Regions from separate parts of the Actinoplanes sp. NPDC051537 genome, predicted to be linked through region 2. Evidence: riboswitches for the same ligand, from Rfam matches in the RefSeq annotation. Region 2 holds a riboswitch; the other holds the start of a gene.
The links. Region 2 has a riboswitch for ZMP and ZTP ahead of ACZ6TB_RS16480 (bifunctional 5,10-methylenetetrahydrofolate dehydrogenase/5,10-methenyltetrahydrofolate cyclohydrolase). Riboswitches for the same ligand answer to the same signal wherever they lie in the genome.

Region 1: another riboswitch for ZMP and ZTP. It lies ahead of ACZ6TB_RS42550 (glycine hydroxymethyltransferase); the one in region 2 lies ahead of ACZ6TB_RS16480 (bifunctional 5,10-methylenetetrahydrofolate dehydrogenase/5,10-methenyltetrahydrofolate cyclohydrolase).

Annotation. Positions count from the first base shown of each region.
Region 1 covers NZ_JBVJIU010000024.1:119,694-125,003, forward strand. Annotated here, with positions in the region: gene ACZ6TB_RS42535 (hypothetical protein) at 12-248, shown strand; gene ACZ6TB_RS42540 (TetR/AcrR family transcriptional regulator) at 250-771, opposite strand; gene ACZ6TB_RS42545 (oxidoreductase) at 864-1,757, shown strand; ZMP/ZTP riboswitch at 1,744-1,834, shown strand; gene ACZ6TB_RS42550 (glycine hydroxymethyltransferase) at 1,855-3,279, shown strand; gene ACZ6TB_RS42555 (SDR family oxidoreductase) at 3,283-4,074, opposite strand; gene ACZ6TB_RS42560 (helix-turn-helix domain-containing protein) at 4,141-4,899, shown strand; gene ACZ6TB_RS42565 (hypothetical protein) at 5,058-5,201, opposite strand; gene ACZ6TB_RS42570 (metallophosphoesterase family protein) at 5,234-5,310, opposite strand, start outside.
Region 2 covers NZ_JBVJIU010000006.1:283,261-288,570, reverse strand. Annotated here, with positions in the region: gene dxs (1-deoxy-D-xylulose-5-phosphate synthase) at 1-1,557, opposite strand, end outside; ZMP/ZTP riboswitch at 1,687-1,767, shown strand; gene ACZ6TB_RS16480 (bifunctional 5,10-methylenetetrahydrofolate dehydrogenase/5,10-methenyltetrahydrofolate cyclohydrolase) at 2,020-2,844, shown strand; gene ACZ6TB_RS16475 (class I SAM-dependent RNA methyltransferase) at 3,914-5,310, opposite strand, start outside.

The DNA of each region.
Region 1 (5,310 bases), on a different contig from region 2:
TACATGCGGCCATGGATCAGATCGTGGACAACGCCTACACCGTGACCAGCAACCTGTTCGGTCCGGAGTCGGGCATTCCGTGGTGGGCCTGGTTCTTCGTGGTCGCCGCGATCATGTTCAAGATGCTCGTTCCGACGCCCAAGACCGCCCGGGACATCGCGGACGAGCGGGACCAGATGATGCTCGACGAACTGATCGGGGCCGACGGCGGCAAGAAGGGCAAGAAGAAGGACAAGAAGAAGAAGTAGTTCAGGGCCGCAGGCCGGTGGTCACAATCTCGATCATGCGGGTGCGATCGGGGGCGGCCACGCAGGCGCCGAGCAGGGCCTTGACGTCGTCTCGGGTGGCGTCGGGGCGGACGGCTCCGGCCTTTTGCGCCTCGGTCAGCAAGCGCTGCTCGACCGTGTCCAGGCCTCGGCCCGTGCGGGCCGCGGCGGCTTCGACGTCGAACCCGCCGCCGGCCAGGGCCTCGGCCAGGCCTCGGTTCGCGGCCGCCTGGCCGACCATGTAGGCGAAGAAGCGGAAGAACGCCTCGCCGGGCGGGGCCACGGCCAGCAGGCGCTCCGCCTCGCCGACGATCTCCTCGACCCGGGCCAGCACGATCGCCTCGTAGAGCGACTCCTTGGTCGGGAAGTGGCGGCTCACCGTGCCCGTGCCGACCCCGGCCCGGCGACCGACCTCGGCGACCGTCACCGACAGGCCCTCCTCGGCGAACGCGGCCATGGCTGCCTCGACCACCTTGGCGCGATTGCGCTCCGCGTCCGCACGCATCGGCGCCTCCTCTGATCGGAACGAGCCCTGGCTAAACGGGACGGGCATCCCGTATATTCGGGATGCTCGTCCCGATTATAGGAGGCGCCATCGTGTGGACCATCCCCGATCAGGCCGGTCGCATCGTCCTGATCACCGGAGCGACATCCGGCATCGGCTTCCAGAGCGCGCGCGAGCTGGCCGGGCGCGGCGCCACGGTGATCGTCGCCGGGCGTGAGCCGGACGAGGCCGCGGCGCGGGTCGGTGGCGCGCCACTCCGGCTCGATCTCGCCGATCTCGCGGCGGTCCGAAGGGCGGCCGCCGACTTCCGCGATCGGCACGACCGGCTGGATCTGCTGATCAACAACGCGGGGCTGATGATTCCGCCGTACGGCCGGACGCGTGACGGCTTCGAGCAGCAGTTCGGGGTCAACCACCTCGGGCACTTCGCGCTGACCGGCCTGCTGCTCGACCGCCTGGCCGCCGGGCGCGAGCCGCGGGTGGTCACGGTCAGCAGCAACGGGCACAAGCGCGGGGCCATCCGCTTCGACGACCTCGCCTGGGAGCGGGGCTATCACGCCATGAACGCGTACGCGATGTCCAAGCTCGCGAATTTGCTCTTCGCGGCCGAGCTCGGGCGGCGGTTCCCGTGGCTGACCAGCGTGGCGGCTCATCCCGGGGCGGCCCGCACGAGGCTCATGCGCACGAGTCCCTGGCATTTCCGGTTCGTCGTCTCACCCCGTACGCGCTGGGTGTTCTCGTGGTTGATCCAGAGCGAGGAGGCCGGCGCGCAACCGGTTCTCCGTGCCGCCACCGACGCCGGGGTCCGCGGTGGCGAGTATTTCGGGCCCGACGGCTGGGGCGAGTTCACCGGTAAGCCCGTGCTGGTCACGCCCTCGGCGGCCGCACAAGATCCAGTTTTGGCGAAGCGGCTGTGGGACACGTCGCAGACGCTGACGGGGGTGAACTGGCCCGCCGCCGCCGGTATGCTCACCGACGGGCCGTGACTGGCGCGTTCGGATGGGGAACCATCGTGGAGCGGCCCCGTCAAAAAGACGACTTGCCGTGCGCCTGGGCCCCCCGAAGCCGTGATAGGGAGGGTTCATGCCCGAGTTGAACGCCGAATCGAATGCCTTCCGCTCCGCGCTCGAGGTCGTCCGCGCCGTCGAGCCCCGCATCGCCGACGCGATCGCCAAGGAGCTGACCGACCAGCGCGAGTCCCTCAAGCTGATCGCCAGTGAGAACTACGCCTCCCCGGCGGTCCTGCTCGCGATGGGCAACTGGCTCTCCGACAAGTACGCGGAGGGCACCATCGGCCGCCGCTTCTACGCCGGCTGCCAGAACGTGGACACCGTCGAGGCGATCGCCGTCGAGCACGCGAAGGCCCTGTTCGACGCGCCATATGCGTACGTGCAGCCGCACTCCGGCATCGACGCGAACCTGGTCGCCTACTGGGCGATCCTCGCCGACCGGGTCGAGGCGCCGTTCCTCAAGAAGTTCGAGAAGCGGCAGGTCAACGACCTGACCGACGCCGAGTGGGCCGAGCTGCGGGCGGCCTTCGGCAACCAGCGCATGCTGGGCATGTCGCTCGACGCCGGCGGCCACCTCACCCACGGCTTCCGCCCCAACATCTCCGGCAAAATGTTCGACCAGCGCAGCTACGGCGTCGACCCGGCCACCGGTCAGATCGACTACGCGGCCCTGCGCGCGACGGCCCGCGAGTTCAAGCCGCTCATCATCGTGGGCGGCTACTCGGCGTACCCCCGGAAGGTGAACTTCGCGACGATGCGCGAGATCGCCGATGAGGTCGGCGCCACCTTCATGGTCGACATGGCGCACTTCGCCGGCATGGTCGCGGGCAAGGTCTTCACCGGCGACTACAACCCGGTCGAGCACGCGCACATCGTCACCACCACCACGCACAAGAGCCTGCGCGGTCCGCGTGGCGGTGCGGTGCTGGCCCAGGAGTCGCTCGCCTCGCAGGTCGACCGGGGTTGCCCGATGGTTCTCGGCGGCCCGCTGTCGCACGTCATGGCGGCCAAGGCGATCGCGTTCGCCGAGGCCCGCGACCCTTCCTTCCAGACGTACGCCCAGCAGATCGTCACCAACAGCCAGGCGCTCGCCGAGGGTCTGCTGAAGCGCGGCGTCCGGCTGGTCAGCGGCGGCACCGACAACCACCTCGTGCTGCTCGACGTGCACCCGTTCGGTCTGACCGGCCGCCAGGCCGAGCAGGCCCTGCTCGACTCGGGCGTGGTCACCAACCGCAACGCGATCCCGCAGGACCCGAACGGCGCCTGGTACACCTCCGGCATCCGGATCGGCACGCCGGCGCTCACCTCGCGCGGCCTCGGCGCCGACGAGATGGACCAGATCGCCGAGCTCATCCACACGGTCCTGGCCAACACGAGCTCGGCCGAGGGCTCGAAGGCCAAGTACAACCTGGACCCGGCCCTGGCCGACCGGGTGAGCAAGCAGGCCACCGAGCTGCTCGCGCCGTTCCCGCTCTACCCCCAGGTCGACCTCGGCTGAGAATCAGGCCGACTCCGCCAGATCCCGCCACTGCTGCCAGGTCGAGAGGCGCTCCTCGTAGAGCTTCTCGGCGATCGGGTACGGGTAACCGCCCAGGAACAGGCGCAGTGGCGGGTCGGGCAGGTCGACGAGCCGCATCAGCACGTCCGCCGTCGAGGCCGGGTCGCCGGGTGCGCGATGCCCGCGGCTCACCCGGCGTGCCTCCCGGATCGGCTCGTACGCGTCGATCGGCGTCGCCTGCACCGCCGACGCCCCGGCCCAGTCCGTGCCGTACGGGCCCGGCTCGACGATCGTCACCCGGATGCCGAAGCGGGCCACCTCCTGGGCGAGCGCCTCGCTCATCCCCTCCAGCCCCCACTTGGACGCGTGGTAGAGCCCGAGCGTGGGGAACGCGGCCACGCCGCCGATGCTGGAGACCTGCACTAGGTGGCCGCTCCGCTGGGCCCGCATGATCGGGAGCGCCGCCTGGGTGACCCAGAGCGCGCCGAACAGGTTGGTCTCGATCTGCGCGCGGGCCTGCGCCGCGCTCACCTCCTCGACGGCGCCGAACAGGCCGTACCCGGCGTTGTTGACCACCACGTCGAGGCGCCCGAAGGTGTCGGCGGCCTTGCCGACGGCCTCGACCACGGCGTCGCGATCGGTCACGTCCAGTTCGAGGGGCAGTAGTCGGTCGTGCGCGTCGAGGGTCGCGATGTCGCGGGCCGTCGCCGCGACCCGGTCGCCGCGGTCGAGGGCCGTCCGCGCCCAGACCCGGCCGAAACCGCGGGAGGCGCCGGTGATGAACCATGTCTTCATGACCCCGACGGTGCCCGGCTCGGGACGAGGTAGCCAGCACCCCGCCGGGGATAGGCTCGGCGCACGATGACGCTTCTCGGGGAGTTCCTCCAGGCGCGCCGGGCCCGGGTGCGCCCGGACGAGGTCGGGCTCGCGGTGCACGGGCGGCGTCGGGTGCCCGGGTTGCGGCGGGACGAGCTGGCGTCGCTGGCCGGTCTGTCGGTGCAGTATCTGACGCGGCTCGAGCAGGGCGTCGATCGGCACCCATCGGCGCAGGTGCTGGACGCGTTGGCGGCGGCGCTGCGGCTGGAACCGGACGCGGTCGCGCATCTGCATGCGCTGGCGGCCGGGCGGCCGGTCACCCAGGGCGCGGCGACGGCCGAGATGCAGGGGCTGCTGGACGCTTGGGGCGGCATTCCGGCGTACGTGCGGGATCGTCGCTTTTTCGTGCTGCTGGCCAACAAGGCCGCCGTTTCGCTCGCGCCGCTCTACGAGCCCGGGCGCAACCTCGTGCGAGACGTCTTCCTGGATCCGTGCGCGCGCACGCTGTTTCCCGATTGGGCCGAGATCGCCGCCCAGTCCGTCGCGATGCTGCGGGCGTCGGCCGATCCGGGCGATGCGCTGGTCGCCGAGCTGAGCGCGCACGAGGAGTTTCGCGAGCTGTGGGAGCGCCACGACGTGCGGCTGTCGCGCGACGAGGTCAAGCGATTCGACCACCCGCACGTGGGCCGGTTGACGCTGCGCCGCCAGACGTTGACCGTCGCCGGCGCCGAGGGCCTGGTGGTCATCGCGTATCAGGCCGAGCCGGGCAGCCCATCGGCGGACGCGCTGGCTCGGCTGGTCTGATCGCGCGCGGGCCCGGCTGCTCTGATCGCGCGCCGGCCCGGCTGCTTGATCGCGCGCCGGCCCGGCTGCTTTGATCGCGCGCGGGCCCGGCTGGTCTGATCGCGCGCCGGCCCGCCTGCTTTGATCGCGCGCCGGCCCGGCCGGGCCGCCTGCTCTGATCAGAAGCCGCCCGTGTGGTGGTTGATCGTCGGCCCCGCGTCGGGCGGCGGAGGCGGGGTCGGCATCGACCGTCCGCGGCGGGCGCTGACGCCCGCGACGATGCCGGCGGCCGCGATGACCAGAATCAGGATCAGTATCACCATGCCGTGAGTGTGCGCTCCGCGCGCCACCGTGGCTAGGACGGATGCCGGCGCGAGGGCAGCGCGTGCAGGGTGACGTCGCCGAGCCGGCCGTCGGCGATGGTCGCAGTCA
Region 2 (5,310 bases):
CGAGCCGACGGGGATGAGCAGCACGTCCTTGCGGTCGGCCGCGCTTTCCCGCAGGACGTCGACCTGGCCGAGCCGCCGGACCGCCGGAGTCTCGGGGGCCACGGAGCCGGTCGGGAACCGTACGATCGTCGGTCCGTCGTCGACCGCGACCGCCTCGCGCAGCTCCTCGCGCAGGGTGGCCGCGTCGCGCGGCGCCGCGATGCGCAGGCCCGGCACCACGCCGAAGACGCTCATGTCCCAGATGCCGTAGTGGCTCGGGCCGTCCGGCCCGGTGATGCCGGCGCGGTCGAGCACGAAGGTGACCGGCAGGCGGTGCATGGCCACGTCGAGCAGCACCTGGTCGAACGCGCGGTTCAGGAACGTGGCGTAGACGGCGACGATCGGGTGCAGACCACCCATCGCCAGGCCGGCCGCGCTGGTGGCGGCGTGCTGCTCGGCGATGCCCACGTCGTACACCCGGTCGGGGTGCTTGCGGGCGAGGGCGGCGATGCCGGTCGGCTCGGCCATGGCCGCGGTGATGCCGACGACGTCGGGCCGCTCGTCGGCGATCCGCACGAGCTCCTCGGCGAAGACGTGGGTCCACTTCACCGACGGCTTGGCCAGCAGCTTGCCGGTCTCGACGTCGAAGGCGCTGCCCGGGCCGTGCAGGCGGTCGGCCTCGTCGAGCTCGGCCGGCCGGTAGCCGTACCCCTTGCGGGTCACCGCGTGCACGATGACCGGCGCGTTGAAGCCCTTGGCCCGCCGCAGCGCCGACTCCATGGCCTGCACGTCGTGGCCGTCGACCGGGCCGATGTACTTGATGCCGAGGTCCTCGAACATCGGCTGCGGGCTGACCGCGTCCTTGATGCCCTTCTTGACCGCGTGCAGCACCTCGTAGACCGGCTTGCCGACGACCGGCGTCGAGCCGAGCGCGTCCTTGACCAGGTCGAGCACGCGCTCGTAGCCCGGGTTGAGCCGCAGCGTGGAGAGGTGGTCGGCGAGCCCGCCGATCGTCGGCGCGTAGGACCGCCCGTTGTCGTTGACGACGATGACCAGCCGGTTCTTGGCGGCCGCGATGTTGTTGAGCGCCTCCCAGCACATGCCGCCGGTGAGCGCGCCGTCGCCGACCACCGCGACGACGTGGCGATCCTCACCCCTCAGCGCGTACGCCTTGGAGATGCCGTCCGCGTAGGAGAGGGCGGTCGAGGCATGCGAGTTCTCGATCAGGTCGTGCTCGCTCTCGGCCTGGCTCGGGTAGCCCGACAGCCCGCCACGCTGGCGAAGCTGGTCGAAGCCGCCCTGCCGACCGGTGACGATCTTGTGCACGTACGCCTGGTGCCCCGTGTCGAAGAGCATGCTGTCCCGCGGGGAGTCGAAGACCCGGTGCATCGCCAGGGTCGTCTCCACGACGCCCAGGTTGGGCCCGAGGTGACCGCCGGTGCGCGACACCTTGGCCACCAGGAAGTCACGGATCTCGGCGGCCAGCAGCGTCAGCTGCTCCGGGGTGAGGCGCTTCAGGTCACCCGGTGAGGTGATGGACGCCAGCAGGCCGGTCGAGGCGGGGTGGGCTTCGCTCATGGCTGCGAAGTCTATCGGCGCTGCGTGGGGTCGCACGCCGCGCGAACGGACAGAGCCTGGTCCTACACACAACCTGCACATTGCTGAGAACGGTGAGTTGTCTCACAAGATGCCGGATATGGCATCCTTGACCCACTGCGCAACTGGCGGCACAGGATGGGTCAACCATCGGGGAGCCGGCCACGGGAGTCGACCGCCTGGGTTCCCGTGCCGAGGAGCCGCCCCATGTCTTCTTCCACTCCCTCGTCTTCTTCCACTCCCTCGTCTTCTTCGCCCGCCGCCCCTTCCCCGGCCGCCTCTTCCCCGGCCGCCTCTTCCCCGGCCGCCCCTTCCTCAGCCGCCGCCCCTTCCTCGGCCGCCGCCCCTTCCTCGGCCGCCGCCCCTTCCCCGGCCGCCTCTTCGGCCGCTGCCTCTTCGCCCGGCTCTTCTTCCGCCGCCGCCCGCTTGTTGCCCGGCGCCCCCGTGGCCGAAGCCGTGCTCGCCGACGTCACCGCCCGCGCTTCCCGCCTCCGCGACCGAGGCATCGTGCCGAGCCTGGCCACCATCCTGGTCGGCGACGACGACGCCAGCGCCGGCTACATCCGCATCAAGCAGCGCCAGGCCACCGAGCTCGGCTTCGACTCCCCGCACCGCCACCTGCCGTCCGGGACCACCCAGGACGAGCTGCACCGCGTGATCGCCGAGTTCAACGCCGACAAGGCGGTACACGGCGTGCTCATCCAGTACCCCATCCCCGCCCACCTCGACTACGACGCCGCGCTGCAGACCCTCGACCCCGACAAGGACGTCGACGGCATGCACCCCCTCAACATGGGCCGCCTGGCGCTGGGCATGCCCGGCCCGCTCCCCTGCACCCCCGCCGGCATCGAGGCCCTGCTGGCCCACTACGAGATCCCCGTAGCCGGCCGCGAGGTCGTGATCCTCGGCCGCGGCGCCACCCTGGGCCGCCCCCTGGCGATGCTCCTGGCCCAGAAGCGCCCCACCGCCAACGCCGCCGTAACGGTCGTCCACACCGGCGTAGCCGACTGGCCCCGCTATACCCAGCGCGCCGACATCCTGGTAGGCGCCGCCGGCGTCCCCGGCATAATCCGCCCCGAACACGTAAAGCCCGGCGCCGTAGTCATCGGAGCCGGCGTCCGCTACGAGGGCCGCCGCCTGCTCCCCGACGTAGACGAGTCCTGCGCCACCGTGGCCGGCGCCATCACCCCTCGCGTAGGCGGCGTAGGCCCCACCACCGTCGCCATGCTCTTCCGCAACGTCATCGAGGCCGCCGAGCGCATGAACTAGCACCGCCGAGCGCTGTGCCGGCGAGCGCTGTGCCGCCGTGCGCTGTGCCGCCGTGCGCTGTGCTGCCGTGCGCTGTGCTGCCGTGCGCTGTGCCGCCGTGCGCTGTGCCGCCGTGCGCAGTGCCGCCGAGCGCTTGAACCAGCGCCGCCTAGCGCACGAAGCAGGGCCGCCGAGCGCATGAAGCCGTAAGGCAGCTCAATTTCTGGCATGCCCTACTCAATGCCGCCGCACCTGGCTGATCTGCGCGCGCGACACTTACCTGTGGTATGTCCCCTCCAGTCGCTTCCCCTCTCGCCGAGATTGCTCTGCCGATGCCGACCACCATGCCAGGAACCGCCGCCGAGCACATCCAACCCAGGTATGACGACTTAAGTCGATGATTCCAGTGGATCTCAAAGTGGCATAATCGAATGATTACAGCGCGGCCCTGAGGCGCGAGACAATCTATATATGCGGCAGCTTCAGATGTTCACCAGAGCAGAGCTGGCCGCAATGCGCCATCCGACAAGGTCGCGCAACCATTCTCCCGCCCGCGACCAATTCCGACGTGACCACGAACGCCACCGAGCGTGGGGCTTGACCCGCCGGCACGCCGAACGCTTGCGCCGCACACACGAGATCCGTGGTGCCGGACCTGCTGCGGACATTCGGTCAATCTCCGCGGAGCACCCGGCAGATCAGGCCGCTATTTCCGATCTGACGGCACCATCACTGTCGTCTGCGCCTGCACCTGCGCCTGCGCCTGCGACGGCGACGGCGACGGCGACGGCGACGGCAGCTACGGCGACGGCGACGGCGACGGCGACGGCAGCTACGGCGACGGCGACGGCAGCTACGGCGACGGCGACGGCAGCGACGGCAGCGACGGCGACGGCGACGGCAATGGCAGCGACGGAACCAGAAATGACGCCAGTATCGGAGGCGGCAGCGGCACCCGCTTCCAATTGCGGCGCGATGCCTCGTCCGCTGCTTTCACGACAGGGTTTTGTTTCCCTGTTTGTGTCAACTGGCCGGGCCTTATTCGACCCTTCGGGAATGTTCCCTTTCATTGGCCATCACCGTCAGGAGGTCAGGGCTCCAAAAGGGCTACGCATTCCACGTGCTGCGTCATGGGAAAGCAGTCGAAAGCGCGCAGTTCCGTCAATCGCCAACCCTGGGCGCGGAATGTCGCTATGTCTCGGGCCAAGGCGGCCGGGTCGCAGGCTACGTAGGCGACCGCCCGGGGGCGGGCCGCGGCGATGGCCTTGACCACCTGGGCGCCGGCGCCGGAGCGGGGCGGGTCGAGGACGACCAGGTCTACCGGGGCGGTCACTCGGCGGCGTTGCAGGGCCGTTTCCACCCGGGCCTGGACGATCTCGACGGTGGGGAGGTCGGCCAGGTTGGCTCGGGCCGCGGCGCAGCCCAGCGGGGACGACTCCACCAGCGTCGTGCGGGCGGCGGTGTGGGTGGTCAGCGCGGCGGCGAACAGGCCGGCGCCGCCGTAGAGGTCCCAGGAGACCTCGCCCTCGGCCGGGCGGAGGAGGTCGACCACGGTCGCGGCCAGGGTGTCGGCGGCGGCGGGGTGGATCTGCCAGAAGCCCTCGGGCGGCACCGACCAGTGGCGGGCTACGGCCTCTTCGCTGACCTCGGCGGGGCCGGACAGGCGGCGGCGGTTGCCGACCGGGGCGGGGCCGTCGGCGACGTCGTCCGGCGGGAGGGTGGCGCCGCTGCCCGACGGGCGGGCCAGGACTGCCACGTCGCCGGCCGAGGACGCGGTGACCTCGATGGCGTCGTCGTCGGGCCACGGGCGCTGGAGGAGGTCCAGGTGCTGGATGGCGGGGTGGGCTATCCGGCAGCGGTCGATCGGGACCACCTGGTGGGAGCGGTGCTGCAACAGGCCGGGGCGGCCCGCGGCGTCGACCGCGTAGCGCACGTGGCTGCGCCAACCGAGCAGCCTCGACTCGGGGCCGGCGTCCGCGACCGGGCCGGGATCGGCGGCAGGGCCGGCGTCCGCGACCGGGCCGGGATCGGCGGCAGGGCCGGCGTCCGGGGCAAGGCCGGGATCGGCGGCAAGGCCGGGATCGGCGACAGGGCCGGAGGCGGCGGCAAGGCCGGGATCGGCGACAGGGCCGGAGGCGGCGGGCGAGGCGAAGGGCACAACGGCTGAGGAGGTTGGCTGGATCGGTGGGAGGGCTTCCACGCGTACGGGGAAATCGCGCAAACCGGCCAGGCGGGTCAGCTGCTCCTGGACCACCGCGGTTTTCCAGCGCAGCTGGGCGTTGTCGGCTACGTGTTGCAAGTCGCAGCCGCCGCAACCGCCGGGGTGGGCGTATGGGCACGGGGGCTCTACGCGGTCGGGCGACGGGTCGAGGATGGCCACGGCGTCGGCTCGCAAGTAGCTCTTGTGGCGCTCGGTGATCTCGGCTACCACGCGCTCGCCTGGTAGGGCGTGGCGGACGAAGTAGACGCGATTGTCGAGGCGGGCCA